DNA from 2 places in the Ignatzschineria indica genome. Region 2 is predicted to be linked to the other one. Evidence: riboswitches for the same ligand, from Rfam matches in the RefSeq annotation. Region 2 holds a riboswitch; the other holds the start of a gene.
What was found. A riboswitch is a leader RNA that binds a small molecule or an ion and turns the genes downstream of it on or off. The one in region 2 is predicted to bind magnesium.
Positions count from the first base shown of each region.

Region 1: it holds a riboswitch for magnesium, as region 2 does, so the genes downstream of both, mgtE (magnesium transporter) here and DC082_RS01530 (magnesium transporter CorA family protein) in region 2, are expected to answer to the same signal.

Region 1 is NZ_QEWR01000002.1:1,293,391-1,309,374, reverse strand. It holds gene DC082_RS05790 (heme biosynthesis HemY N-terminal domain-containing protein) at 1-902, opposite strand, end outside; gene DC082_RS05785 (uroporphyrinogen-III C-methyltransferase) at 902-3,613, opposite strand; gene hemC (hydroxymethylbilane synthase) at 3,606-4,529, opposite strand; gene cmk ((d)CMP kinase) at 4,920-5,588, shown strand; gene rpsA (30S ribosomal protein S1) at 6,157-7,824, shown strand; gene ihfB (integration host factor subunit beta) at 8,143-8,448, shown strand; gene ispD (2-C-methyl-D-erythritol 4-phosphate cytidylyltransferase) at 8,900-9,628, shown strand; gene ispF (2-C-methyl-D-erythritol 2,4-cyclodiphosphate synthase) at 9,625-10,101, shown strand; gene metG (methionine--tRNA ligase) at 10,320-12,458, shown strand; gene mgtE (magnesium transporter) at 12,661-13,662, opposite strand; M-box (ykoK) riboswitch at 13,882-14,053, opposite strand; gene DC082_RS05740 (universal stress protein) at 14,308-14,754, opposite strand; gene DC082_RS05735 (peptide chain release factor 3) at 14,922-15,984, shown strand, end outside.
Region 2 is NZ_QEWR01000002.1:297,620-313,603, forward strand. It holds gene lhgO (L-2-hydroxyglutarate oxidase) at 1-636, shown strand, start outside; gene DC082_RS01515 (autotransporter outer membrane beta-barrel domain-containing protein) at 1,434-4,571, shown strand; gene DC082_RS01520 (magnesium transporter CorA family protein) at 4,823-5,770, opposite strand; gene DC082_RS01525 (magnesium transporter CorA family protein) at 5,906-6,856, opposite strand; gene DC082_RS01530 (magnesium transporter CorA family protein) at 7,005-7,940, opposite strand; M-box (ykoK) riboswitch at 8,422-8,648, opposite strand; gene DC082_RS01535 (ABC transporter ATP-binding protein) at 8,727-10,574, opposite strand; gene mnmA (tRNA 2-thiouridine(34) synthase MnmA) at 10,830-11,927, opposite strand; gene DC082_RS01545 (carboxy terminal-processing peptidase) at 12,265-14,433, opposite strand; gene serC (3-phosphoserine/phosphohydroxythreonine transaminase) at 14,840-15,940, opposite strand.

The DNA of each region.
Region 1 (15,984 bases), 1.0 Mb from region 2:
TCTTTTCGAAGAATTTCTTCAGCACGCTTTGTATCCCCCACATCAAGCAAGCGATTAGCATAGGCGATGAGGAGCGCCGGCTCATGCTGGAGATGTTTAGGAAGGCGGCCCCAGACGAGGCGTAATTGATCAGAATCTTTACTAATTTGGCTTGCATACTCAAAGAGTGCTTTGTAAACATTTTCTGTATATTGATCGATCTCTTCACTAGGCGTTAAGCGTGGAAGCGCTTTCTGCAGATTGGGAAGAAGTCTAAATAGCGCCTCATTTTTACCCTGCTTCTGCAATGCAACGGCAAGTAGTAGTGTTGCGTAGTGATTTTTTTCTCGTTCTAATAGGGTGTTTAGAAGAAGTTCAGCTTTCTCATTCTCATCAGCCTCTAAGAGAAGTTCTGCACGTTGTACCTCTGCTAACTCACGATCATGTTTTGAATCTGAAAGATCGATCTCACGAAGATAGCGATCTCTTTTCTCCATATTACCGGAGAGTTGAGCTGCTCGCGCTGCGCCCACATAGCAGAGATTTTTACTCTTACTTCCTTTTGCCGCTAGTAAGAAGAGATCTTCTGCTACTTTGGGGCGATTTTCAAGAAGTGCGAGTTCTGCTTCCGCAAATTGTTTATCTGCAATTCTCGCGCGACGATTGAGTCGAAAATGACGCATAATCTTCGGCGTTCTAATAATTGTGATGATCAGTCGAATCACAACATAGATAATGAGAATAGAGACTGCAGCAAGTAACAAGCCTCCGACAATTGTGGTATGAATTGTTTTAGGACCAATGATGGGGAAGGAGCCTGTAATGAGAACCTGTCCTGTATCATCTTTGACAACAAAGAAGAGGAGAATGGCTAAAATCGGAATAAGAATAATCCAACCGATTGTTTTAAGAAATCTACCCATTATTGCGCTCCTTTATATGCTCGAAGAGTGGCTTCAAAGTCTGTGAGTGTGCGCTCAATATTAGGAGGAGTCACTTCAAGTTTTGCATCAAGAAGCCATTGTAACTGCTGAATAGCCTCTCTAACATCGGCATTATCTTCATCGAAGTAAGTTTTTACCCAAGATTGTACGCTCTCTACAGAGTGTTTGAAGAGGGTGACTTGATCTTGAAGTAGTGCGATTTTTGCCGCAGTTAATTCAAGTTGAATATTTTGTAGTAGGAAGAATCTATCTTCTTTCGCCATTAGTTCCGGTACTTCAGTTCGCTTATCTTCGATCACGACAAGATGCTTGAGGGAACTTGTTAATTTATCAGTCCAACTCTCTCCTTCAGGAGCGCCTTGGTTAAAGATCTCATTTTTAAGGTTGACCAGTGCGCTATCGCTCTTAAGGGGGGCTTTCTGAAGGAGCATTGTCACTTTCTCTAAGCGACGAGTAATATCCACTAGATCTAATGGTTCTAATGTCTTTAAGGTATCGATATTGGCTTCGAGAAGCTTTTTGGTCTCATTGAAATTGATACTATTGATCTGAGAGAGTTTATCGAGTGCTGAACTTAAGATCTGTGATGCTGTCTTGTAATCTTTGTCATATTGCACTTTTTGAATCGCGACCTTGAGGAGATAATCAACCTCTGTAGTGCGAAGCATCTCTAAATCGGTAATATTTTTGATGGTAGAGATGAGCTCTTTTGCTTCATTGAGAACGACATTTTGTTGTAACTCTTGTGCTGCGAGCTTCTTATCAAAGTCGTTAGCGATTGTAATCGCTTGATTGCTGACTTTGGCAATATTGTTGATTTGATCGCCTTGAGCTAAGAGATCTTTCTGTGTTGCTGCGAGTTTATCGATCTGTGCTTGTAATCCCTTAGCTGACTCTGCCATCGATTGGTTAAGTTGATCATGTTTTTGCGCAACTGCGGCAACTTGTCCTGAGAGTGATTGAGCATCACTCGTCGCTATCTTATCGGTGGTAACTTTGAGTGTGGAGAGGCTCTTGTTGAGCGTATCAACTTGCCCTTTAAGCGTGGAGATTGTCGATGCATCTGTTGCAATAGCGCTCTCTAGTTGAGCGATTTTATCGGTTTTCTCTAACGAGCCTTTATAGTAGGAGAATCCACCAAGCCCTAATCCACCTAATGCTAAGATAAGAGCGAGATAGGTCAATCCTTGGCTTGGGCGAGTTGAGTGTTCAGTGCTCGATGTTGTGGCTGTCGTTGCTGAAGTTGCAACATTTTCGCTATGTGCCTCATTATTCATACTGTGATCTTCCGCTCTCTCTAATGACTTTTCATCAACTGTTTTTGTGGTTGAATCGTTCACACTTTCCTGTTCTTTGCGTTTTTGATTCTCTTGACTTTTCTCTTCCTGCGCGGATAGAGACGTTTTTTCTAAGTCGTGAGGCGACTCAATCTTTTGCTTGATCTCTTGATTGGTCTCTTGGGTATTTGTTGTTTTAGAGGCCTCTTTCTCATTATCGGCTTCTTTATTAGAACGCTCTTCATCAGATTTCTTCTTAGAAGATTCATTTTCAACAGCTTGATTTTGATTCTCTCTGCGCCCATTGCCTCTCTTTTTATTACCTTTCTGATTTTGGCGCTTACTATTCGTGGATTGCGCTTTATCATCGTTATCACGCTTCTCCACAGTTGCTGTATCAAGCTCTTTATCTACAGTAGTAGCCTCATTAGTAGAAGATTGTGGGGAGATGGACTGTTCTGTTTTTTTAGAATCTTGGTTATTCAGCTCTTGCGTCATAGAGCGCTCCTTATCATTATCAGGTGAGATAGAAGGGGAATTGAGGGGGTGCGAAGTGAGAGGGTTAAAATACTCCTCAATTGCTTGCCAGAGATCTTTTTCAAGTGCAGATCGGGCAACAATGACTCTCTCAAACCCTTCTGATTTTACTATGTTTTCTAATCGTTCGCTACCTACAAAGATCCCATCAATTTGGGCTCTGAGCTGGTGTCGCTCTAAAATAGGGAGTAAGTTATTGAAAGCTTCTTGGCTTGAGATAACAAGATAGAGTGATCTTGTAGATGCGGGTGTTGAAGCAGATGTTGTAGCCGAGGATGCATCTTTAAAGCTTAGAAGAGGTGTGAGATTGAGCATCTCTTCAGTGGGGGCTTCTCGACGATAGACATCACAATACTTACCAAAGCCACCGAGATCATCAATTGCTTGATCGAGGAGTCGGCGACCCCCTTCACCACTAATAATTAAGATTTTTTTGCCGGCAATATGATGGGCTTTTAATGTCTCAACGAGTGCTTCAGAGGTGTAGGGCTTAGGTGCTGTAATCGATTCTTTATTGGCAAGATAGGGCTCTAAAGCCCTCTCTGTGCCGGAACCTATAGAGATAAATCCCTTAATTTTATCGAAGGCTAATCCTAACTTCTTAGCAAAACGAACAGAGTTAGGACTTGTAAAGAGGAGGTAATCATACTCTGATACTTGATCTAACTCTTTTTGTGCTTTAGCCAGTTCTTGAGGTGGGGCGATAATAATGCCGGGAAGATCAAAAGCAGTATATCCCAATGCTTGCAATTTTTGGATAAAGGAGTGTGACTGACCCTTTGGGCGAGTCACAATAATTCCAATTTCGGCAATATTCCCAATATTATTAATATCTTCGATAGGATTATTCTCTTTCTGCTTCATAGATTTAGCCATAGATCTTTTCAAGTATCTCTTTTGCGCCACGAGAGAGAAGGTTATCTGCAAGGGCTTCTCCTAAGGCGACCGCTTCTTCAGGTTTTCCCCACAACTCATGATAGATAATTGTCCCATGATCGAGATCTCCTACTAAGCCTCTAAGATAGAGCCCCTTTTCACTCAATTGGGCAAAGCCGGCAATAGGTGCTTGGCAACCACCATTAAGTTTTGCATTGAAAGCTCTCTCTGCCGAAACACAGATAGCGGTCTCTTCATCGTTCAATTTGGCAATCACCTCTTGAACCGCATGATTGTTAGTGACACATTCGATTCCAATTGCGCCTTGACCGACGGCGGGTAGGGAGATTGTATCGGGAAGAAGTTGGGTGATCTTCTCTTCAAAGCCTAAGCGGATTAATCCTGCCGCTGCAAGGATAATGGCATCATACTCTCCATTTTCTAATTTTTGGAGGCGTGTATTTACATTTCCTCGAAGATCTTTAATCTGAAGGTCGGGGCGATGTGCTAGTAGTTGAGCTCTACGACGTAGTGAGCATGAACCTACTACTGCACCTTCAGGAAGATCATCTAAGGATTTATAGTTAATGGAGACAAGCGCATCTCTTGGATCTTCTCGTTTTAAGATTACAGGTACACTCATCCCTTCAGGGAGTTGAGATGCCATGGGAACATCTTTCATTGAGTGAACAGCAATATCTGCTCTTCCTTCTAACATCGCAACCTCTAGCTCTTTGATAAAGAGCCCTTTTCCCCCTATTTTACTAAGAGGTGAAGAGAGTAGTTGATCCCCCTTTGTTGTCATGCCGAGCAATTCAATCTCCATTTCCGGGAAATGCTTGAGGAGTTCACTTCGAACATGGTTCGCTTGCCAGAGCGCGAGAGGACTTTCACGTGTTGCAATTGTTAATTTCATCTTTTTATCCTAGTTAAAATCTCGATTTTAGTTGGTTGCTTAATAATATATCAATTTTATCGCTTGAGTTATGATCTCTTATAGAGATTGATACCGACACCGATGCCGTATTGATTGCGTATCGATGTTGCAATAAGTGATAGGAATAGAGTTATTGCAATATCAGTTGCGACATAAATCCGATATGATCTTGATATAAATTAAGTCTCGATAACTCGATATGTTATCAATTTATATGAAACGCTTTCTCTTTTATTGATACTTATCTCTATTTTTAGAGAGCATGAATCTCTAAAATAGCGAGAAATAGCGATAATATATTGATGAGATATATTGACTATATTATCTATAATGTTCTTTTCAGCAAAATTAATGATGAAGGTAGATGCGATGCAAAATGTTATAACGATAGATGGCCCTAGTGGTGTAGGTAAAGGAACTCTCTCCTTACAGCTAGCAAAAAAATTGGGCTGGCACTTTTTAGACTCAGGAGCGATCTACCGCGCAGTGGCTCTTTTTGCTGAAAAGAGAGGGGTAGATCTTGAGGATGAGGTTTTAGTCGCTTCTCTTGCAGCAGCGTTACCCCTTCGTTTCGAAGTGGTGGGTTCTGCTCTCAATATCTATTTAGAAGAGGAAGATGTTACCCATAAGATTCGTGAAGAGAAGACGGGTAATAAGGCTTCAATCGTTGCCAAACATCCGCAAGTTCGGGAAAACTTACTTCAACGGCAACGTGATTTTGCACAAGCGCCGGGACTTATTGCTGATGGTCGAGATATGGGAACGGTGGTCTTTCCAAGTGCAAAATTGAAACTCTTTTTAACAGCTACTGCAGAAGAGCGGGCAAAAAGACGGCATAAACAGTTGTTAGAGAGTGGAATTTGCGTTAATATAGAGCAGATTTTATCTGAGGTGGAAGCAAGAGATGAGCGAGATCGGACGCGATCGAGCGCCCCCCTTATTGCAGCAGATGATGCGATAGTGATCGATACATCTAAACTTGGGGTGGATGAAGTCTATGCATCGGCTTGGAAAGTGATTAAAGAGAGATTCTTTTAAACTATTAATAAGTGCTTAAGTGACGTTATAAACGATGTTTAAACGCTTATAGAATGGTTTAAAAGTGGTTTAAAATTCGATCTTAAAACGGCTTTAAAAGCAGTTGATAACAGATTTTACATCTCTTAGATGGATCATCTAAGGTTTGTCATCGAAGGTTTAAGGGGAGACTGAGATAATCGGTCCCTCTTTTGCTTTATCAGCTCGATAAAAAAGGGTAATCAGAAGATTATTGATTAGATGTAGGTTTCACAAAGAGCGATAGCGATATCGATCAGTAGACTCCCCAATTTATATCTATAGAAGATCTAAAAGGTCTAGAAGATATTTCTCGGGTAGGGGATTTCAGAGTAACTACTCAGAAGTCGGTCGATTACTAAGCTATAGTGCTAATGTTGTGATTTTTTATTACTTTAAACAAGTCGTAGATTGGAATAACGCTACAATTTACTTGTTGCCAAGAAATTGAGAATACTTAAGGTAGAACGCTTAGGGTATATGAGGTTTCTAGGAAATAGGGTGAGTATAGTGAGAAAAATATTCCACATGTCTATGCATTTTTAATTATATGTCATTAAGTTTTGCAGAATTATTTGAGCAATCAATCGCCGAAGAACAAGCACGTGAAATTGGTGCAATCATTGAAGCAACGGTTGTAAAAATCGAAAACGGTTTTGTAATCGTTGATGCTGGCCTTAAGAGTGAAGGTCGCATCCCCGCTGAACAATTTCAAGATTTAAATGGTGAAATTGAAGTTCAAGTTGGTGATAAAGTGGACGTTGTCCTTGAGTCATTAGAAGATGGTTTCGGTGAAACTCGTCTTTCACGTGAAAAAGCGAAACGTGCAGAAGTATGGGCATTCCTTGAGAAGAAACTTGAAAATGATGAAATCATTAAAGGTGTTATCTCAGGTCGCGTTAAAGGTGGATTTACTGTTGATATCGGTACAGAGCGCGCGTTCTTACCAGGTTCATTAGTAGATGTTCGCCCTGTTCGTGATATCGCATATCTTGAAGGTAAAGAGCTTGAGTTAAAAGTTATCAAGCTTGACCAAAAGCGTAACAACATCGTTGTTTCACGCCGCGCGGTACTTGAAGAAGAGTATTCTGCAGAACGTGAAGAGCTTCTCAAAACACTTGAAGAAGGTGATGTTGTTAAAGGGATCGTTAAGAACCTTACTGATTACGGTGCGTTTATCGACCTTGGTGGTATTGATGGTCTTCTCCATATCACAGATATGGCGTGGAAACGTGTTCGTCACCCATCTGAGATCGTAGAGATCAATCAAGAGATCGAAGTTAAGCTTCTTAAATTTGATAAAGAGCGTAACCGTGTATCACTTGGTCTTAAACAACTTGGTGAAGATCCATGGAAAGATATCGCTATGCGCTTCCCTGCAGGTCTTCAAACAAAAGGTAAAGTTACTAACATTACTGATTACGGTTGTTTCGTTGAGATTGAGCCAGGTATCGAAGGTCTTGTTCACGTTTCAGAAATGGATTGGACTAACAAAAACGTTAATCCTTCTAAAGTTGTTACAGCGGGTGAAGAAGTGGGCGTTGTGGTTCTCGATATCGATGAAGAGCGTCGCCGTATCTCTCTCGGTATGAAACAGTGCATGCCAAATCCATGGTCTGAGTTCGAGATGAAATATAACAAGAACGATAAGATCAAAGGTACAATCAAATCTATTACAGATTTCGGTATCTTCATCGGTCTTGAAGGTGGCATTGATGGTCTTGTTCACCTTTCTGATATTTCATGGAGCGTTCCTGGTGAAGAAGCGATCCGCGAATATAGCCGTGGTGATGAGATCGAAGCAATGGTATTAGCAGTTGATGCTGATCGTGAGCGTATCTCTTTAGGTATCAAACAACTTGACCAAGACCCATTCTCTTCATTCTTAGCAGAGCATGAGAAAGGTTCTTTAGTGAAAGGTGTTGTTACTGAAGTTGATGCTAAGTATGCAGTTGTTGATCTTGGTAACGGTGTTGAAGGTAACCTTCGCGCATCTGAAATTTCATCTGAGCGTGTAGAAGATGTTCGTAACGTCTATAACGTAGGTGATGAAGTTGAAGCACGTTTTGTAAGCGTTGATCGCCGTAATCGTTCAATCGTTCTCTCTGTGAAAGCAGTTGACGAAGTAAGCCCACAAGATATCGCTGAGTACACAAATGATAATGTTGGTGCGACAACTTTCGGTGATCTCTTAAAAGAGCAGTTAAAACAGCAATAAGAAGCAACAATAATTTTAGAGCCACTTTGATTAAGATAGATTAACGTGATTCAGATTGATTCAGATTGATCAATTGAGGCTCATTAAAATTAATAGTTGTATGACCTTCGGTCAGTAAAAACCGCAGACTTTATAGTTTGCGGTTTTTTTATAGAGGTATTTGATTCTAATAGAGAATTAAGAGATATTTTTTAGAGGGATTGTTGCTTAATAGAACGATAGATTGTATTATTTTATATATAAAAATATACATAAATTTACGGCGTTTGCGGGATTTATACTGAAAACTAGGGAATTATAGAATCAAGGAGAAGTACGGTGACTAGATCAGAGCTAGTACAAAGATTAAGTGCAAAATACCCACACTGTTCAACAGCTGAAGTTGAAAAGAGTGTTAAGAAAATTTTAGAACATATTACAGAGACCTTAGGGAAGGGCGGGCGTATCGAGATTAGAGGATTTGGTAGTTTCTCTGTTCGTTATCGAGAGCCTAAGATAGGGCGCAACCCGAAGACCGGAGATGCAGTAAAATTAAGTGGCAAATATACCACCCACTTTAAACCGGGTAAATTGCTCCGTGAGCGGGTCAATGAAAGCCGTGAGCATTATGAGCTTCCGAAGTAGAGTGATGACCCCATATCAATATTAGACCGAAGTATCAGTATTTAGTATCATAATTTAGTGTCACAATTTAATGGCACACTTTGGTAATGACATACTTTAGTATCGAATTTCATACTGGTCTTTATATTTAGAGAGAAGCAGTAGAGTTGATAAGAGCATCTCAAGTGATGGTTTGAGATGCTTTTTTTATGTTCTTTTTTAAGAGAGATAAGGGCTATAAGAGAGCGAAAATATAAAGCGGTAATGGTAATGAAATTGTTGGGAGTTCGTTATAATAGAGGCTCAATATTGAAAATTAAGCAGTAGATAGCAACAAAATGTCGGTATCATCAGTCGACTCCTATTTTATCTGCCATGTGGCATAGGTCATGATGGCGAGAATAGTTAAGTTGTTAATCGTTACAGATGATCGATCATCGATCGAGCCATTTTATGAAGGAGCAGAAGCACATTGAGTACTCAAAAGGGAGAGCAAGAACTCTATTTTATTATTCCCGCAGCGGGCGTTGGAAGTCGCATGGGGTCTGAAGTACCAAAGCAATATCTCAAGATTGCCGGGGAGAGCATCTTAACGCATACCTTAAAATTATTTTTAGGAGTTGCGGAGATGAATGGTGGCGTTGTCGCTCTATCTGCTGAGGATGAAACACCTTTAGCGGTCGAGAGCGAATCTCTATGGCGGGTTGAGGGGGGAGCTACACGAACAGATTCTGTTGCCGCGGGGCTCTACTTCTTAAAAGAGAAATTAAGTCGTGCGGGAAAAGATCTCAATAAAATCTGGGTTGCTGTACACGATGCGGCAAGACCGGGGTTGAGACCTGAAGAGCTCTCTCTCTTTCTTCGATCTGTATTAGAAGATGCGCCGCAAGGGGGAGCTATTATGGCCTTACCGGCGCAAGATACTGTGAAACGTGTCGATAGAGCTGGATTAATTATCGAAACGATTGATCGTGATCGAATCTGGTTAGCACAAACTCCCCAAATGGCGCCACTTTTAACACTGATTGAAGCTACCGAGCGTGCAGAGCGAGAAGGTGCAAAAGTGACAGATGAGGCTTCACTTTTAGAGTATAATGGCCTCTCACCAAAGGTCTATCGGGGTTATCCACATAATTTTAAAGTCACATATCCTGAAGACCTACAATTAATGAGCCTCTATTTTAGTGAGAGAAGAGAATGAGAATAGGATTTGGTTTTGATGTTCATACCTTTCAAGAGGGTGATCATCTTATGTTAGGTGGGGTAAAGATCCCTTTTCATAAAGCATTTAAAGCGCACTCAGATGGTGATGTGGTGCTTCATGCCCTAACAGATGCTATTTTAGGAGCGGTAAAGGCGGGAGATATTGGAACACTTTTCCCCGATACTGATCCACGTTATAAAGATGCCGATAGTCGCCTTCTCCTTAAAGAGGCTTACCAAATTGTTCTCGATAGAGGTTATAAGATTGGTAATATCGATATTACGATTATGGCGGAACAACCGAAGATGAAACCCTATAGAGCGGCGATTGAATCTGTGATTGCCGCAGATCTTAATATCTCCACAGAGGATATCAATGTTAAAGCGACAACTATGGAGAAGTTAGGTTTTGTCGGTAGGGAAGAGGGAATTGCCGCACAGGTCGCCGTCTTATTAAAGCGTCAGGAGTAAAGTGGGCGAAAGCTATCAGCAGTAGTAAGCAGTAATTTAAAACAGATGAGATGAGGGCGCATCGATAAATAGTAATGGATGCTCTAAGAGATCTTCTAATAGGCCTTCTGATAGACCTTCTAAGAGAGATTAGAGGTATAGAAGCATTGGAAGTATTAGACATTGATGATTACTTACAGAGATGCCCATTATGAAACAAATATAGGAACAAGTAGAGTATGCAACGAAAGAGAGATATTTTTGTCACAAACGCACTGCCATTTGCCAATGGAGATATTCATTTAGGGCATCTATTAGGGTATGCTCAAGCCGATATTTGGGTGCGTTTTCAGCGAATGCTTGGAAACAATGTTTATTATATCTGCGCTGATGATACCCATGGAACGCCCATTATGCTAAAGGCAGACTCTCTTGGTATTACTCCTGAAGAGTTAATTGCAAAAGCGCATGCGGCACATCTGCAAGATTTTGATAATTTCCATATCGATTTTGATAATTATTACACGACACATTCAAAAGAGAATCAGCAGTTAGTTGAAGAGATCTATCTTACGCTCAAAGCAAATGATCTAATAGAGACAAAAACGATTGAGCAGTTCTATGATGAAGAGCGCAAGATGTTTTTACCTGATCGTTTCATTAAGGGAGAGTGCCCTAAATGTCATGCTAAAGATCAATATGGGGATAACTGTGAAGCGTGTGGTGCGACTTATCGGCCGACAGAATTGATCAACCCCTTCTCTGTTGTGACAGGGAAGACTCCAGTCATGCGCCCTTCTGAACACTTCTTCTTTAAGTTATCAGATCCACGTTGTGTCGAATTCCTGCGTCAATTCCTAGAAGATAAAGAGCGCTTGCAACCTGAAGCGGCCAATAAGATGCGTGAATGGATTGGTGAAGAGGGAGATTGTAAGCTCTCAGATTGGGATATCTCTCGAGATGCCCCCTATTTTGGGTTCCCTATTCCAAACGCGGAAAATAAATATTTCTATGTTTGGTTAGATGCCCCGATCGGTTATTTTGCTTCATTTAAGAACTATTGTGATCGTGTTGGTAATATTGATTTTGAGAGCTTTATTAAGAGAGATAAGGCAGAAGCTACCGGCACGGAGATGGTCCATTTTATCGGTAAAGATATTATGTATTTCCATACGCTCTTCTGGCCTGCAATGCTCAATTTCTCTGGACATCGTGTCCCTTCTCAATATGCGATTAATGGCTTTTTAACCGTAGATGGCGCGAAGATGAGTAAATCGCGCGGCACATTTATTACTGCTGATTCCTATATTGCTCAGAAGCTCGATCCAGAATGGTTGCGTTACTATTTTGCTGCAAAATCGAATGGAGCAATCGATGATTTTGATCTCAACCTCGATGATTTTGTGAATCGTGTTAATGCGGATCTTATCGGTAAATATGTCAATATTGCTTCAAGAACAAGTCGCTTTATCTCAAAAAACTTTGATAATCGGTTAGGTGAGATTGCAGCGGAATCGGTGGCATTGATCGACTCTGTTATTGCGCGTGCGCCCGCAATTCAAGAGGGCTTTGAAAAGCGTAATTTTGCCGCAGCTCTAAGAGAGATCTCAGCAGCTTGTGATGATGTGAATGAGCATTTTGATCAGATGAAGCCCTGGGAGATTGCTAAAGATGAGAGCAGAGCAAAATTACTTCAAGATCTCTGTACCGGCTATTTAGAAGCCTTTAGAATTTTAACGCTCTATCTTAAACCAGTGTTACCAGTGGTTGCAGAGCGTGTAGAGAAATTCCTCAATATTGCACCTTTAACTTTTGCAGCGCTTCATGAGAAATTACCTCAGGGGCATCTTATCAACGATTATGAGCATCTGATGACGCGTCTTAATCGTAAAGATCTCGATGCGATGATTGAAGCGAATCGTGAAGCCTTGAGTGTCGAGCGTAAAGATGCGCAACAAGCTGATAAAGCGGGCGATAAGGTCGTAAAGAGCGAGCAAAAAAAGGGCGGTAAGGGTTCTGATAAAGGTGTTGATAAAAGCGAAGAGGAGGCATATATCTCGATCGATGATTTTGCCAAGATCGATCTTCGTTTAGGAAAGGTACTTTCATGCGATTTTATTGAAGGGGCTGATAAGCTTTTAACGTTCCAGATCGATTTAGGCGAGGAGCGTCCCCGCACTATCTTCTCCGGCATCCGTAAGTTTTATCAAGATCCTGCCGCTTTAGTGGGAATGTATGTGGTGGTGGTTGCAAATCTAGCGCCGAGAAAGATGCGTTTTGGTGTGAGTGAAGGAATGATTCTGTCTGCCTCCACCAAAGAGGAGTTAACCCTCTTAACCTCTTTAAGTGAGCTTAAACCCGGGGCGAAGATTTCGTAATCATCACAACTGGTTAATTATATTGAGAAGTGAAAACAGAAAAGAGAGTCACCATTGAACATTATTGAAAATGCTCAATGGGCTCTCTTTTTTATTGAAGCTATTTTATTGTAATGATTTTGGTTGAAATAACTTTCATTAAAATGAAGCAAGTATAGCTAGTATCAATTTTGGATTATCTCCGGCATATGCCGGAGCGTGTTTAGAGTGTAATAAATGCACTCGCAATGCCGAAGTAGATAAAGACACCGACAATATCACAGATAGAGGTGATTAGCGGGCCACTTGCTGTTGCAGGGTCCATCTTCATCTTACTAAAGATAAAGGGGAGTGAAAGTCCAATGATGCTACCAATCATGACAACAAAAACCATCGTTAATGCCACAATGAAAGCAATCTCAACACCACCACGGTAGAATCCTACCAATGAGACGGCAAGCGCCATTGTAAAGCCAAGGAGTGCAGAGATGATAGTCTCTTTCCCAATCATTCTAAACCAATCTTTGATACGAACTTCTCCAAGCGCCATCGCTCGAATCACTAATGTTGCGGACTGTGCTCCGGCGTTACCTCCACTATCGACTAATAAGGGGAGGAAGAAGACCAGTGCGACATTGCTCTCAATAAGATCTTCATAAGTTGCGATCCCCGCACCAGAGAAGATATTCATAAAGACAAGAACAACTAGCCAAGCAACTCGTTTACGGTAGAGAAGACCGATAGTTGCCGTCAGAAGATTTTGATTATCGAGCTGATCACTCTTGATCGAAGCCATACGATAGATATCTTCAGTACCCTCTTGTTCCATCACATCTAAAATTTGATCGATATGAATGACGCCTAATAGGTGACCTGATTCAGCAACAACGGGGATTGTCACAAGATCTGTATCTTGAAAGAGTTGCGCCACCTCTTCTTGATCGACTGCCGTTGTCACTTTTTTGAGTTTTGTCTTCATGACATTCGCAATCATCTCATCGCCTTTTGCAGAGAGAAGCTCTCTAATTGCAACGACACCAACAAGAACTTTATCTTGATTGAGAATATAGACGTAGTGAATATCTTCTCTTTGGTAGAGATTTTTACGAAGATAGTCGATTGCCTCATCAACCGTATGATTGACATCGAGGGTGATAAAGTCATTGGACATTAGGGACCCGGCGCTCTCAATGCCAAATTTCATATTACGATCTTGAATTACCATTTTGCTTAACCTCATTATCTTTTATTTTCATAAAACGACAGTAAGAAATCTCTCTGTCATCGATATATTTTGTTAAGCGCGGCTGTGCGCAGCGGCCGACGCTGATATCCTTGGGAAAAGAGTCCATAGATGATCAGTCTATTTTGAGATCAAAAAAAACACCCAACCACAAGACGTGAGGAGGGTGTTTTCTCGATATGTAAAGGCGCCTTTACAGTGATCTCTCCTCTTTCGTAAAGTTTTAGCACTATATGGCATGGGTATTCATCCGAATCCCGGCTACATTAGATACTGCCTTAGCTCGACAGTTTCTGCTGACCCATTGGTGTCTCTCGACGTTTCTGGGCAGTAGCTTACCTCCATATAGGAGCCTCACCTAACGAGGATAGTTAACAATTAATAATCTGTTAACCCAAAATATTTATTTGAGGGCATTGTACCCTTAAATTTTGAATAAGCAAATTATAGCTATGAGATTTTCAAGCCTTTACTCTTTTCTTGACGCTTTATCTCTTTTATTTACTGAATCTCTTTTTACATCAATTCTGTTGATTTGATCGAGACAATTTGCTTTCTAGAGCGCTTTAAGTCTTATCTAATGAATCTGCTTTAATGAATCTACTTTGCGCTCTGCTTTATGATTCTTTATGAAACCTTCACTGTTAAGATATCGCAAGGGGAATCATTGATGATCGATCCCGATGTTGATCCTAATAGGACTCCAAGGCCAGAGCGGGTATGGGAGCCGATCACTAAAAGATCCGCTTTGAGCTCTTCTGCTGCACGTAGGATACCTTCTTTCGTTGATAATGCAGAGATGACCATTGTGTCACAATCTGGAATTCCCAACTTGAGAGAGAGCTCGCGCATCGATTTTTTTGCTTCTGCAATAATTTCACTATCAGAGACCTGTGGAATAATAGGCATAAGCTCATAGCCGGCACTAATACTGATACCTTCTAAGATATTGAGGAGGGTAATCTTTGCATGGTTTCTTTGTGCAACGATAAGGGCTTGACGGCCAACCCTTTCTGCATCTGCAGATTGGTCAACTGCTACAAGAATATGTTGATACTCATTCGATTCAGACATCTTTTTAATCTCCCGCTATATATATGAGTGGTCATCTATTTCATCTCTTTTTGTTATAGCAAGAGATCCGCGATTTATCAATCATCATAGGCTTAAAAAGCGACTTGGGGCAAAAAAACGTGTACAATACGGACACCTATTTTTTGAGTCAATTTTGAATATTCATCATGAGTAAATTAGCGAAAGAAGTTGCCCGTCGTAGAACCTTTGCCATTATTGCCCACCCTGATGCGGGTAAGACCACAATGACTGAAAAGCTCCTGCTTTTTGGAGGCGCCATCAATCTTGCCGGTTCTGTCAAAGGGCGTAAAGCTGCACGTCATGCAACCTCAGACTGGATGGAGCTTGAGCAGCAACGGGGGATTTCAGTGACCTCTTCAGTTATGCAGTTCCCTTATCGCGATTGTATGATCAATCTGCTTGATACGCCGGGACACCAGGACTTCTCGGAAGATACCTACCGAACTTTAACGGCGGTGGATTCAGCGCTCATGATGATCGATTGTGCAAATGGGGTTGAGGAGCAGACAATTAAACTGATGAATGTTTGTCGTCTTCGCGATACTCCGATTATCACCTTTATCAATAAGCTTGACCGAGATGGAAAAGAGCCGATCGATCTTCTAGATGAAGTGGAAGAGGTTTTAAAGATCAACTGTGCGCCAGTGACATGGCCGATCGGTATGGGGCGAGAGTTAAAGGGTGTCTACCATATTCTTGAAGACTATATCCATCTCTATGATTCAAAAGAGCGTGGAACTCGCAGCAAAGGACAGATCATTCAAGGTTTAGATAGCCCTGAATTAGATGGGGTTTTAGGAGAGGAGCGGGCCAATGCTTTTCGTGAAGAAGTTGAGCTTGTTCGCGTGGCAAGTCATGAATTTGATCTTGAAGAGTATCTTGCCGGGCGTTTAACGCCGGTCTACTTCGGTTCTGCGATCACTAATTTCGGGGTTCAAGAGATGCTCGATGGATTTGTTGAGATTGCACCATGCCCTAAAAAGCAGGCAACCTTAACCCGTGAAGTATTAGCAGATGAAGAGCCATTAACAGGATTTGTTTTTAAGATTCAGGCCAATATGGATCCTCGCCATCGAGATCGTATCGCTTTTATGCGTGTCTGTTCCGGCAAATATACACCAGGAATGACCGCGCATCATGTTCGGATTGGCAAAAATATCCGTATTCCAGAAGCATTGACCTTTATGGCCTCCGATCGCGGTCATTTAG
Region 2 (15,984 bases):
CCTACGGAATTTGATTATGCCGTTAGCTGTGCCGGCTTGCAGTCAGACCGATTAGCGAAAAATTCAGGCGATATCGATACTCCTAAAATAGTCCCCTTCTTTGGGCAATATTTTGTTTTAGATGATCAATATACAGATGATGTTAAAGGGCTTATCTACCCCGTTCCTGATCCTAAATATCCATTTTTAGGTGTCCATTTTACCAAGCGTATCGATGGGAAAATGACAATAGGCCCTAATGCTTTTCTCTCTAAAGGACGAGAAAATTACGATGGTAAAGGATTTAATTGGCGCGATATTAAAGAGTATCTCCTCTATCCTGGTTTTTGGCGCTTTGCTTTCCGTAATATTCCTGCCGCTATGCGCGAATCAAAAACGGTTTTTAGCCAACAAAACTTTATTAATGAAGCGACTAAATATGTGCCTAGCCTCGCTAAAATGACGGTCAAGCCAGCAACAAGAGGGATTAGGGCGCAAGCAATGGAAGCAGATGGAACGTTAGTTGATGACTTTGTGATTCGCCGTGATGGCAATATTACCCATATTCGCAATGCACCATCACCGGGAGCGACCTCTTCTATGGCAATCGCAGAGTATATTGTGCGAGAAGTGATGCCGGGGAAAGAGGGTCAGTAGATCGAGTTGATATCAGCTACAAGGATTTAAAATTATAAGGACTAAATCTAATAATATTGAAGATTTAGTCCTTTTTTGTTGAGCCCTTCCCCTTTTGTAAAGATGCTGCTCCTTATATAGCTCCCCTACTTTATCCTTTATTCACCTATTCCTTGATCATTTTCTATTACCTTTCCATTCTGACACTTCTACTAGCTCCTAGCGTTCTCTTTAGCATTCTTTATAACGCTTTCTATAACCTTCTGAAATATCTATCAATTCTTTCTAACCCTCTATGTTTGGGGCGAATGAAGATAATATTTAATAATAAATTCTTTTTGTTTTATCTATTGTGTAGTAAATTGTACTTATCAATAATATATTGCTGTTTTATATGAAAAGTAGGTTATATCCAATATTTAAATGAGATATACAGATGAAATATAGAAAATATATTAAGCAAAATAGAATGAAATCTGTTGCCGATTGCACCGATCTCTATTTTTAGATTCCTGATTGTGATTTTTTGATATTTATCATTTTAGGTGAGTGATATTAGATAAATGGCTCGGTTATTCAGTAGTCAGGGATTAATTATTACGCCTTGCTCTTATCTCTCCTCTTCCCTTCTTTATCGATCGATATCGATTTAACTCCTTATACAAGATCTTTGTACAAGATCCTTATATAGATAAAAGGTAATTTATAAATTATGAATAATCCTATTTTTTCAAACTGTAAAAAAAGAGAGATAAAAAAAAATTATTCTACTATTTCTATTGATCTCTGCGCTCCCTGAACTTGTTGATGCCCAGGAGATGAGTGATGGCGCTAATGAAAATAAGCACTATCAGCAAATTACCCTTCCGATTGATAGAGGTTCCGACACTCCTTCAAATTATGATAATTCGGCTGTGACTAAAATTAATTTAGATCATTATGATGCATTAGTTGAAGAGCGAGAGATAGTGATCACAAATGCTCCGGCAGATGGTGATCCTCTCTATGGTGGTGAGTCGAGCGCTACGATTAAAACGGGAGATGCTACTGCCGGAAAATCGACGGGACACTCGCGCGCTGAGGCAGCCATTACCCTACCTGAAAAGATCAATTTCTCTGTAAAGACTCAAAACAATAACTTAACGATCAAAGAGAATATCGGCTTTGCTGGATCACTCTACGGTGGTCAATCTTCCATTGAACTTATAACAGGCGTTACTACCGGAAATGATGTTATAAGTAGCGGTGAATATGGGTTCTCCATTAAAGATGGCAGTATTAATATTTATGGTGAGATGGAGGCCGCATCTTTAGGGAATCAAGTTACGCTTGCATCAAATGCAAGTGGAGTCGATTCAGTAATCGGGGGTGAAGCAATACTTACTGGAAAATCAGGTGATGCTCGAACTGGTAATGTAAGTAGTCAGCCAACCAAAGATGTATCAAGACTTGTAAATAGAGCCTCTGCTTTTACTAATATTGATAGTAATAATCTTATTTTAGAAGCCTCTCAAAATCATATTACAGTTGCTACCGATGCGAATCGTTTAATAGGTGGTCGAGCATTGGCCCAATTTAATTCTGGTGATGCGAAATCGGGATATATTAAGGTCGATACAGAAGATGATATTGCCGCAGAAAACTACACATTTGCCAATAGCTATGTGGTTACAAAGGATTTAACGCTGAAAGCTGATAAAAATTGGGTTGAAGCGCAGGGAAATAGTAGTGAGATCTATGGTGGAAGTGCAGAATTATCACTTATAGCTGGTGATGCAATTGCTGGCGGTGTTAGCTATCAAAATGGTACTAAAATATATGCTGATGTTGATGCCAATGCCATCACGCGAGCAACGGGTTCATCGATGACCGCAAACCAGAACTCTCTCTTCTTATTAGGAAATGCCGATAAAGCTGTCGGAGGAAGTGCCGCCATCTCTCTAGTTTCGGGTGATGCTATTGCGGGGAATATCTCTTCAAACTCCACCATTTACGATAAGAATCCTGAATATCATGATCCGGCAGATCCCGAGCAAAAACTCCCTCATAAAAAGGCCTTTGCTTATTCAGAAGTTTATGCCGATTCGATGAATGTTCAGGCTAACGGCAATCAGGTTGAAGTTGGAGTAAAAGGTGCTGTGACCAATCTTATTGGCGGAGAGATCTCCCTTACTCTCGAAGCCGGCAATGCCAAAAGTGGAGCGGTTATTCATGCAAAAGATGATAAACAATCAGAGTACAAGATTGATGCTGGCGCGAATATTAGCCTGGAAAATACGGTGTTAAAAGCAAATAATAACAATGTAAGACTCTTGGGAAGTCTCAATAGTGGCGGGAATATTTATGGAGGTGATATCCATTATACGATAACACCAGGGAAAGCCTATTACCAAAATGGAGAGGAGATATCAGAAAGAAACAGCGTTATGATGGATGGCACTCAAGCTTATGCGCGTAATAATCTTATCGAGCTAGGAGAATTTACAAAAGTCGATAATGGTGGGCAACTGTATGGGGGTCATTTAACCTATAATGGTGACTACCGCCCTGCACAGTATGATCTTTTTACAGGAAATAGGCTACATACTAGTTCTCGATCTCCGCTCCACTTTAAGGAGGTTGCTAATTTTGAGTATTATCAATTCACCTTAACACCACAATTAGCCAATGAGAATATCGCTATCATTAATGCCGATAAGATTATCTTTGGAAGTAATGAACAGAATCAGAACCTCTCTTCCAATGGCTCTACTCCCTCTACTCCCTCCAAAATTAATGTAGTAGGAATTCACTCTGGTGATCGCATATTAGGCGTTGGCGATCAATTTATTTTAATGCAAGCAAAACCCGGAGAGCTTCGAGGGGATGCAACAGCAGGAATAGATGAAGTGACACAGATACAACAAGGGATCTCACTTCTTTATAGTGTTGAAACAGAAGTTGAATATGAGAATGATCGTGTAATCACTGTTATTAAAAAAGGCACAAACAAGCCAACAGATCCTGAAAAACCTGATCCCCCCTACGTATGGACTAACCCGGAACTGAAAGTTGTAGGGGACGGCCGCCTCGCCATGGAAGAGCTCCTTCTCCGAGGTGCGGATAATCTTCTAGGGATTATTCGTAAAAATCAGATTGAAGGTTATGTTCCTTTTGCTGACTTTTATGCCGGTCACTCAAAATATGCTAATGGATCAGTGATTCGTGCGAATGAATATATCATTACGATGGGAATGACATATAAAAAAGAGAATTGGGTGATTGCTCCGATTGTTGAATATGGTTGGTCTGATTATAAAAATCATACACAATATGTCGGTCAAAATGGGAATAGATTCACCAGCCGTGGATCGGGGGATAATTACTACTATGGACTTGGTCTATTGAGTCGTTATAGCTTTGATAATGGTCTCTATCTGGATGGTGGGGTTAGATACGGAAAAAGCCGCAGTAAATTTAATTCCCAAGATCTTGCGCATGCGGCAACAGGTGAGCTTGCTCATTATAAAATCTCTAGCCCATATTGGGGAGCGCACTTCTCTGTAGGTTATGAGATGCCTATAGCGGAGAATCAACATTTTGATCTCTCCTCTACCTTCTTATGGACAAGGCTCAATCGTAAAAATAGTCGTGTAGTAGGAGATGAGATCCATTTTGGTGCTATTAACTCTAAGCGACTCAATGTCGGGGCCGAGTGGCATTATGATTATCGTCCCGATATGAGTTTTAGAGCGGGTATTGCCTATGAGTATGAGTTTGATACCCAATTTAATCTTCATGCTTATAGAATGAAGGTTGATACAACATCTCTTAAGGGAAGTACAGGGATTGTTAAAGTAGGAACAAGCTTAAAGCCCTCAGAATCCTCTAGATTCTCCTATGATGCCGATCTTTCTGGTTACTTTGGTAAACGGAAAGGAGGCGAAATTAGCGTGCGAGTAAACTATGAACTCTAAGCTATGAATCCTAAACTATTGACTCTAAAATAAGCGTTTGAAGATAGAAGCCTCAAAAGTAGATTCAAAAGTAGATTAGCAATTCAACATCAAGAAAAAGTTAAAGAGGAATCTTTGAGTTGACTATTCTATTGAAAAAGCTTTTGGGGCCTTTTATTTTTATCAAATTGTTTCGATTAAATATCTACTTTTAATCGCTATTAATATATCGTTTTAGTATCTATTCTAAAATCAGTATCCCATCTAAAATATCAGAAGAATCTCTTCTTGAAGAAGATGCCGGCAACAACGCCACTTAATACCACCATGATTGCAATTAGTAACATAAATGCTTCCGGTTCATCTTGATATGGCAGGGGAACATTCATCCCATAGATGCTCGCAATTAATGTTGGAATCGAGAGCACAATCGTCATTGCCGTTAAAAGCTTAACCACATGGCTCACATTATTTTGAATAATATTGCCATAAGCATCCATCACATTATTAGCATTGAGTTGGTTAATCTCTGCAACAGAGTAAGCCTGCTCAAGCTCAACAATAGTGTCATCAAATAACTCTTGTCCATCTGCAATGAGCTCTAGGTGGTGCTCATGATTAATCTTTCTCATAAGATGTAACATCTGTTTAAGAGAGATTGTCATATCGAGCAATCCATCATTAAGATAGAGTAATGTATAGAGCTCTGAATTGCGATATGAACGGGAGAGCTCCTCTTCTGCTTCCGCGATCTCATGCTCCATGGTATGCATCAATTTAAGATAGCGTTGTGCGGTGTGATGAAGAAGATCGAGCGTATTTTGAATAAGTCGCTCTGCCCCTAAACCTTGGCAGTTTCGAATAAAATTCTCCCTTAATTGTGGCGTCTCGACACTACAGATTGTTACAAGGTGAGAGCCCGTCAGCACGATGCCAAAAGGGACGGTCCGGTAACGAATACCATCGCTATTTTTCTCAATTTCCCGATTCACCGTGGGAACATGGATAATAATGTAGGTGATCCCGGCACCCTTCTCAATCATCGGCCGAGTGTTAGGATCGAGTGCTTCTGCAATAAAATGGCTGGAGATCCCCAATTGGCGATTCATCTTAAGGCGCTCTGCCGCTGTGGGGGCAATCACCTCTACCCAGTTCTCTTGCGTGATCTCTGATTCATGGTAGTAGCTATTGCGAATAAGGTTTTTATAGATCTGCATCATTGTGATACCTCCGATATTGTTGGCTGTTTCTTCTATTTTTACGTCTACTGAGTCTACTGATATCTCTATTTCTTATTTCTATTTCTGCTTATATCTTAGAATTTTTTCTTCAATCTCGATTTCCCGACTCCTCGATTAATGTAGGCGGAGATAACGTTTAAAGTAGAAAAAGAGTATGAGCAGTAGACTCAATCCCGCCATGATGGTGGCGACGATAATGGTAGTCGCAGGATCATCTTCATTCGGTAGCGCAACATTCATTGAGAAGATCGAACCAATCATTGTAGGAATAATCATCACAATGGCGATTGCGGTTAATGCCTTGAGAACGGTGTTGAGATTATTATGGACAATTGCGGCATAAGCATCCATTAGGTTACTCAGGCTCTCTCGGCGCATCTCGGCAACTTCGGCCGATTGCTCAATATCGACTAAAATTGTATCGAGCAGCTTTCGATCAGATTCTTGAATTTTAAAAGTGCGTCCTTGCATCATCTGGCGATAGAGAATGGCTAAAGCGGAGAGCGAAGTTGAGAAGAAGACTAGACTTTTACTCAATTCTATTAGGCTAAAGAGCTCTCTATTTTGGTAGGATGCGCGTAATTTCTGCTGCAATGCTGCCGCGGCATCATTGATATACCCTAGATGATCATCATACGCTTTTGCCACCGCTTTAAAGAGCAGTAGTGTGATGCGCGTCTTCATCTCTGTCTGGAAATCGCCACACTCTCCATTGATGAGTTGCTCAATAAGAGGATGATGCTGACGACTTACCAGAATGAGATTGCTATCGGTATGAATGATCCCTAAAGGTTGAGTGATATAGGGTGGTTCATGTTTCTCCCCTGCCTTGGGATTTTTAATCGGAAGATTGAGAACAATAAGGTACCCATGCTCATCTCGTTCTAAACGGGGTCGCTCATCTTGATCGAGGGCATCGGTAAAGAATTTTGCCGGCAATTGAAAATGGCGCGTCATCTGATTGATCTCATCCATATTAGGATCGATCAAAAGAAGGAGATGGTTAGGATGAATGACTGATTTTTGGATTAAGCGCTCATCGCTATTTTTGTAGATGGTTAACATGATGTTACTCCTCTATCTGGGCCGATTTATAATGTTCGGATTAAATTTGATCTCTCACGAGATTGATTATTACTGATTGTTATTAATTATTATCGGTTATTACTGATTGTTACCGGATGCTATTGAGTGTTATCGATTGCAGGTTGCTTTAAAGCATCCTTTTAACCTTAAAGATGAGTAGTGCTCCCACGATGAAGATGCCGGTGATAATGCCTAAGAGCGTTAGGGCGTAAGGTTCATCTTGAAATGGCAAGGGGGTATTCATGCCGTAGAGCGCAGCAATCGACATCGGGATTGCTGAGATGGTGATAAAGATCGTTAAATATTGCACTGAAAGGCTGAGGTTGTTCTCAATCAGTGCAGAATAAGCATCCATCAAGTTACGCAAATTGGCATTATAGACACGAGCTAAATTCTCCGCCTGAGCCGTTTCTACAATAAGATCAGAGAGCTGTAGATCCTGCTCATAATCTGCTTTTAGGGTGCTCTGCTCATAAATCAGATTGAGAAGTTTGTGATTATGCTTTAAAGCTTTTGCAAAAAAGAGGAAACTTTTATTGTAGTTGAGAAGTTGATAGACAGATTGGTTGTTAAAAGCGCTTTTGAGCTCATCTTCCATCTTTGTTGTCTCCCTCTCAACCTCTTTTGTTGCAAGAATAAAACTCTCCGTCGTCAACTCTAAAAGGCGATAGACAAAGCTTGTCACATCGGCAAAAGCCCACGTTACCAAATATTCATGCTCAAGATGCATCAAGAGCGGTGTTTCATCCTCTAAAATAGTGATCACTCGATTTCCTTTAATGAGAATTGTTAAAAGGGTCACTTGGTAAGGGATGGCAGAATATGGGAGATTTCTTTTAGGAACATAAAGCCTTAAAAGAAGAAGATCGCCAATCTTTTTCTGCAGACTACCGCGAGGCTGATTGAGGGTATCGAGTGGTAGATTGAGCGAGTGAAGGAGTCTATCGACCTTCTCCTTACTCGGCGCGACTAGATTGACCCAAAGCGTTGTTGCTCGTTGTGCTTCTTGAGATCTGTTGGCGTTATTGAGTAAAATTCCATGCTCTGCTGGATAGATCGTCATTATAAAACTCCTTTCTGCGAATGCCTTTGCTCTCTTTCTCAATAACGCTTAAAGTGCATCACTGCCCTTTTGATGAGTATTGAGGAAGAGAACAATTTTGATAATCAGTTAGGTAGTAAGGCTAAGTGCAATTGAGCGCAATAATTGAGAGCAATCAAATGATCAAAGTTAATAAAAGCGCATATCAAAACGCATATTCAAATATCCAAATATCCGAATATCCGAACGGAATACACGAAATATATGAATATAAGCTAATAAAACTTATTGAGGGTAACGCAGCTTATCTGTTAAGGCTTAATTTTAAACTTTAATTTTAAAGCTTATTTTTATAGCGATAACGCAAAAAAGCGTACCCTCAATCATGAAGGCACGCTTTCTAGAGAGATAGTATCAAGATACTGATCTCTGTTATACGTTTTTAATCGACTCACAAGAGATCGATAGAGAGATTATCTCTACCAATTGATCTGAAAGTCTGATCATCCTCCATTCATTGAGCTTTAGCACTGTACGGCATAAGATCAATCAGATATCAGGAGAAAGCGAGAGGAAGGTAACCCCTACTTTATTCTATCTATCTCAATTGACTAGCTACGTTATAAACCACCTTAATTCGATAGTTTCTGTTCAAACCCGTTGGCGTCTTTGGACGTTTCTGGGCAGTAGCATATCTCCGTACAGGAGCCTCACCTAACGAGGTATTTCTAATTTGTTGGAGGAGATCATAGACTCAATAGTGCATCGATGTCAACTCTTTTCATAAAAAGAATTTTACTCTAAGCGCTATTTCTCCGTTTCATCCTCTTTCATCTTGCCTGCTTGCATCTCCCAAAAAGAAGCGTAGAGTCCACCCTTCGCAAGTAAAGCATTATGGGTACCCTGCTCGATAATTTTGCCATTTTCCATCACAATTAAACGATCCATTTTGGCGATGGTAGAGAGTCGATGGGCGATGGCAATTACCGTTTTCCCTGCCATCAATTGCTCAAGATTCTCTTGAATCACACTCTCCGATTCAGAGTCGAGTGCAGAGGTTGCTTCATCGAGAATGAGAATGGGAGCATTTTTAAGTAAGACGCGAGCGATTGCAATGCGTTGTCGTTGACCTCCTGAGAGCTTAACTCCACTCTCCCCAACTAAAGCATCTAATCCTTTCTGCCCATATTGATCTATCAACTCTCTGACAAATTGATCTGCGTGGGTTTTTCTTAAAGCTTCATAGAGCATCTCATCTGTCGCATCAGGATTCCCATAGAGCAGATTATCTCTGATAGAGCGATGAAATAGCGTCGGCTCCTGTGTGACAACGCCAATTTTTTGCCGTAAAGAATCTTGCGTAAAGTGACAAATATTCTCACCATCAATTAATATTTCACCGGCATCGATGTCATAGAGTCGTAGCAGTATCTGCGTTAATGTTGTTTTGCCGGCACCCGATGGCCCTACTAATCCAATTTTTTCTCCCGGATGAATCATCAAGTTGAGATTCTGGTAGATCGGTTTCTCCTTGTGGTAATTAAAAGAGACATTACGGAAGGTAATTTCGCCTGTAACATTTTTTAATATTTCGGCATTAGGATGGTCTTGTACTTCTCGTGATTGGGCTATCACTTTAATTCCATCTTGAACATTACCAATATCTTCAAAAATATGGCTAATCACCCGCATCACCCAGCTTGACATAGTATTGATTCGAATAACAAGACTCATGGTAAATGCGATTGCTCCCGCAGTGATTAAAGAAGCGCCCCAAAGATAGATAGAGAGCATGATCGTTGTCGCAATTAAGAGGCTATTTAGAATCATCAGAGTGAGATCCATCATCGTTGAGAGCTGCGTTGATCGAAGAGCGGCATCGGTCTGTTTCTGCATCACCGATTTTGCATCATTCTCATCTTTTTCAGAATGGGAGAAAAGTTTCAATGTTGTGATATTACTATAACTATCGACAATATGGCCCATTAAACGAGAGCGTGCTTTTGCAGAGATATGGGAACGGTGACGTGTTCTTGGGAGAAAATAACGCAAAATCAGCGTATAAAGCAGAATCCAGATTAAGATAGGAAGTGCGAGCCAAGGATTCATCTCAAAGAAGAGAATAATCGTTGTAACCGCATAGATCACAATGCGCCACATAGAGTCGGTAGACATAATCACTGAATTGCGGATCGATTGACCGGTATTCATGACACGGCTTGCAATCCCACCAGAAAGGCTACTATGAAAGAAGTTAAGGCTCTGTTTAACGACATAGCGGTGCTGTTGCCAGCGAATCATCGATGTAAAGTTAGTCGTTAATGATTGATTAATCAGAAGATTATGAAGAAATGAGGCTAAAGGGCGGAAGAGTAGAATAACCGATAGCATAAGAATAAAGGTCCAATGGTGCTTCTCCCAAAGCTCTGCCGGCGTATGAACACTATCGACAAGATCAACAATCTCTCCAATATATTTAAAGAGAAAGATCTCCAATGTTGAGACAAAAAATCCTGTCACAAGGAGTGCAACAAAGACCCATTTAACCTGGCTAATATAGTGCCAATAGAAGGCGAATAACGTTTTAGGAGGCGCCTTATCGGGGTGTGATTTAAAAGGGTCGATAAGGGATTCAAAACGTTGGAGAATTTTCATAAAGGGCCATTATAAAAGTACGAAAAATAGGTGCTAAAAATATTCGATTAATAATATTCGACTGATAGTTGATAGAGTACCTTATTTGATATCTATTATCAATTAGAGGGTAAGGAATAGAGATTGAATAAAAAAAGGTCGAATAAAAAAGGCGACTTGTAATGTCGCCTCTTTAGCTAGCAATTTCCCCTGATAATCATCTATGCATCTATGCATCTATGCATCTATGAATTAGCTATGATTGGAAACTTGTGATTAGGCAATTTTTCGCTCGATAAAAGCGCCCCCTAAACAGATATCTCCATCATAAAAGACGATCGATTGCCCAGGTGTGATGGCTCTTTGCGGCTCTCTAAAATCGACGCGGATTTTGCCCTCTTTCTCTAGTGTCACCTCACATTTAACATCTTGTTGGCGATAGCGAATCTTTGCCGTTAAGCGAGGGTTAACCTCTTCCCAATTGATAGGATTAATTTGATGGAGCTCGCGAGCGATTAGACCCCTTCCATAGAGCTCCTTTTGATCCCCTTGTACTACAATCAATTGATTCTTTTCAAGATCTTTATCTGCCACAAACCAAGGCTCACCTGTAGAATCTTTACGCCCACCAATCCCTAAACCTTGTCGCTGGCCGATAGTGTAAAATGCTAAACCTTGATGTTGCGCTACAACTTCACCATTAGGCATTACCATATCGCCGGGCTCTGTAGGGAGATATTGCATGATAAAGTCGGTAAAATCTCGCTCCCCAATAAAGCAGATCCCTGTAGAATCTTTTTTATCAAAAGTGATCAGGCGATTATCGAGAGCAATTTGTCGCACTTCGCTCTTCTCATAATCTCCGATCGGAAAAAGGGTATTGATCAACTGTTGCTGATTGAGTAGATAGAGAAAGTAACTCTGATCTTTATTATTATCGATACCTTTTAAGAGATAAGCTTTGCCATCTTCCCGGCGAACACGAGCATAATGCCCCGTTGCGAGATAATCTGCGCCTAACTCTTCTGCATACTCTAAAAAAGCTTTAAATTTAATCTCTTTATTACAGAGAACATCGGGATTAGGGGTTAGCCCATCTTTCAACGTATCGATAAAGTAATCAAATACTCGCTCTTTATAATTTTTAGCAAAATTGACACGGTGAAGTGGAATGCCGAGTGTCTCACAGACCGCTTCTGCATCTTTAAGATCATCTTCCGCACTACAGTAGCCTTGGTCAAACTCCTCTTCCCAATTCTTCATAAATACGCCATGAACATCAGCGCCCCGCTCTTTTAAGAGAAACGCCGCTACAGAGGAGTCGACTCCACCGCTCATTCCTACAATGACACGTTTACCTCTTATATCTTCCATCTCTTAGCCTCTCAACTCTTTTAGCCCATTACTATGAATGGTACAAATCTAAATAGTATAAATTTTAATGATACTTTAATGATATTTTAATGATATAAATCATCGATATAAATCATTAATGTAAATTATTGATATAAATTATTGATATAAAATTAATAATACAAACTTTGACAGCCCAGACTTCCAACAGTACTGATTTTAGTGTGGTTGATCCATCATATTGGTTGCTGTAAAAATAAATGGTTAGCATTCTATCGAATAATATAAATAGAAGGCTAACCATTTTTATAGCTGATTTTTATCGTTGATTTCTATTGTTGATTGATACAGTATATCGTTACTGTTTATCGCTCTTCTTTTCATCATCGAGAAGATCGATATAATCACGGAGAATCAATAATCCCTCTTCAAGTAGAAGATCGGTCTCTGTCTCTTTTAAGAGCTTTGTGTATGAACCATCTTCGTTACGGAACTGCTCAAGTGTTAATGGTTCATAATCGTAGAGAGCTCTCATTCTATTTTGCAATTGAAGATTCTCTTCCTCTTCGCGCTTAAGCTTCTCTTTGCGCTTATCAAGATTGAGGCTCATCTCATTGATCTTCCAGAGCTCTAATGTCTTATTCGCCTGTTTTTTAAAGATCTGATGCTTCTCTTCCTCTTTAAAGCGCTCTTTGCTCTTATTTTGCAACTGGGAAGTCACTTCTTCTGTAATAACGACAGAAGGCTCATAATCCGGAGCTGCATCGATAGTATCCCAAGCCATCACATAGAGCTCTTTCGACTCACCAATCTCATTAGGATCATAAATTGAAGGGAGCGTTACATCAGGCTCAACCCCTTTCTCTTGTGTCGACTCTCCATTTGCGCGGTAAAACTTTGCAATAGTGACTTTCGATTGTCCTGGTTTGGTCGATTTTGCTAAAATTCGGCTAAGATCGATCATCGTCTGAACGGTACCTTTACCAAAGGAGGTTTGACCAGCAATGATTGCTCTCCCCTGATCTTGCATACTGCCGGCAAAAATTTCAGAGGCAGAAGCACTTAAGCGATCGATTAGAACCACCATAGGACCATCATAGATCAACTCTTCATTAGGGCTCGATTGTGCATCTTGCTGACCATCAAATCCTCGCGTTTGAACAATGGTCTTATCACTACCGATAAAGAGTGCAGAGAGATCGATCACCTCCGTTAAAGATCCACCACCATTACCGCGTAGATCAATTAAGAGCCCATCAATATGCTCATCATTGACCAACTTAAGTAGTAATTTTTTAACGTCACGTGTTGTGCTTTTGAAGTCTTGAATCCCTTTTTTACTACCTTCAAAGTCACTATAGAATGCCGGAAGTGTAATAACGCCTAAAGTATATTCCTCTTCACCATTTTCAGAAGGGAGTTGATAGACTTTCGATTTCGCCTCTTGCTCTTCAAGTTTGACCGTATCACGAACGATCTTAACAATTTTTTCTGCGCCTTTTCCTTTATTGCCAATCATCTGTAGACGGACAACGGTATCTTTTTCGCCGCGAACCATCTCAACCACTTTATCAAGACGCATCCCAACAATATCGACAAACTCACCATCTTCACCCTGCGCAACGCCGATAATCTCATCACCGATCTGCACCTGGCCAGTCAAGTCTGCAGGTCCTCCAGGAACGACCTCTACAATCTTGATGGAATCATCATCTTGGCGCAGAACCGTACCGATCCCTTGCAGTGATAGACTCATACTGATATTAAACTGCTCCATCTGTTTAGCAGAGTAGTAACCAGAATGGGGATCAAAACTGAGAGAAACGACATTCATAATAAGACTAAAGAGCTCTCCCTCTTCCATATCATGAATTCTTTTTTGCCGAGCATTGTAACGCTTCTGAAGCTTCTCTTTCGCCTCTTCAAGGGTCAAGGTATCATCTGTGACCATGAGATTAATTAGCTCATTTTGTAGACGATCTTTCCAAAGTTGACGCATCTCGGTCTTATCTTTGGGGAAATTTTCATCTTTGCGCTGAATAACGAGACTCTTATCCACATCGAAGTCAAAATCTTCAGCTAAGATATCGGTGACCAAAGCATACTGCTCATCCATGCGGATCAGAAGCTGTTGGTACATCTCATAGGGAATCTCTAATTGTGAGCGGCGAATGAAGTCATCAAAGCTATACTTATATTGCTCAAATTGATCGATATCTGATTGTACGAAGAAGACCTTCTGTGGATCGAGCGCCTTAAGGTAGAGTGTATAGATACGCTCTGAGAGTGCATCATCAATAGGGATACGATCATAATGATATTGTGCCAAAATTGCCGTATGGGCAGAATTGATCAATTGCTCATTATAAGAAGGCTTCGTGATAATCGGCGTTTTTGGTGTATCGGTTGCAGCGATTGTCGATTGGCCAAATAGAAGTGCTGACGAGATAAAGAGTCCACCGACTAATTTGGCAAAGCGGCTTTTGATAAATTTTTTCCCATTAACCATTACGTTTTCTATATCCATTGTCTGTTTGATTAGTTCGCAAATGTTTGCTGATCAAAGATCTATATATTTTATATATCTATATATCTATCTATATATCTTTTTGCTGAATACTTTTTGCAATCAGTGCGATAAGAGATATCCCTACCATCGAGAGAATAAGGAATATGATCTGTAAGAGTGACCAATAAACACCCTTGTCAGTTCCATTTCAATTGATAAAACTCGTTTTAGTATAGCGGAATCGAGCTTTTTTGTTTAACTTTTTTGCCTACACTACTTAGAAGTAATCGGTAATGCTGAAGATCACTAGAATTCAATAAAGCCCAATAAAACCCAATAAAAGAGAGTCCTATAATTTTAGGACTCTTGTAGGGCTCATTTAGAGATATTCATTACGAATTACGAATTACGAATAGAGAACGGACTATGAGTAGTGGCGATCTTCAAAGTCTTTCATAAAGTTCGTCAAAGCGATGACGCCTTCAATCGGCATTGCATTGTAGATACTTGCTCTCATACCTCCAACACTACGGTGTCCTTTAAGGTTGATCAGATGATTCTCTTCTGCTTCTTTTAAGAAGAGTGCATCTAAGGTAGGATCTGCGAGTGTAAAAGGAATAGTCATATTTGAGCGGGCATCAACATCCACACGATTACGATAGAGGCGGCTATTATCGATAGTATTGTAGAGAAGGAATGCTTTTTTATGATTAAGCTTCTCGATCTCCTCTAAGCCACCCTTCTCCTTAAGCTCTTTAAGCACTAAGCTCATAAGGTAGATTGCAAAAGTTGGCGGTGTGTTGAGCATGGAATCATTTTTAGCCTGTAGCGTATAATTCAAAGCATCAGGAACATATGGAGAGGCATTTCCTAATAGATCTTCTCTTACAATAACTAAAGTTAAACCTGCAGGACCAATATTTTTTTGTGCGCCGGCATAGATCACGCCATATTGACTCACATCGATCTTACGGGAGAGGATATTAGAGCTCATATCCGCAACAACAGGAATGGGGCTATTTTTAATATCGTAGAAGAACTCAACACCATTGATGGTCTCATTTGAACAGAGATGGAGGTAAGCACTATTGGGATTAGGGGAGATCTCATTCTGTTTTGGTACAGAGATATAGCCCTCCTCTTTACCACTATAGAGAATATTGTTTTTTGCATAACGAGCGCCTTCAGCGGCTGCTTTTTTGGACCAGATCCCCGTCTCTATATAATCAACGGTGGTTTTACCATCACCAATACGATCACCTAATAGATTGAGAGGCACTAAACCAAATTGTGAAAGACCGCCTCCTTGTAGAAAAAGAACCTTGTAGTTTACCGGGATATCGAGCAACTCACGAAGGTCTGCCTCACACTCTTTTGCTAATGCCACAAACTCTTTACTACGATGGGACACTTCCATCACAGAAGCGCCCTGCTTCTGCCAATCGAGAAGTTCTGCTTGCGCCTCTTTTAAGACTTTATAAGGCATTGTTGCTGGACCTGCACAAAAATTGAATGTCTCTCTCACTGCGATTAATCCTCTGTTTCTGCTTTAATTAGTGACTTAAATAG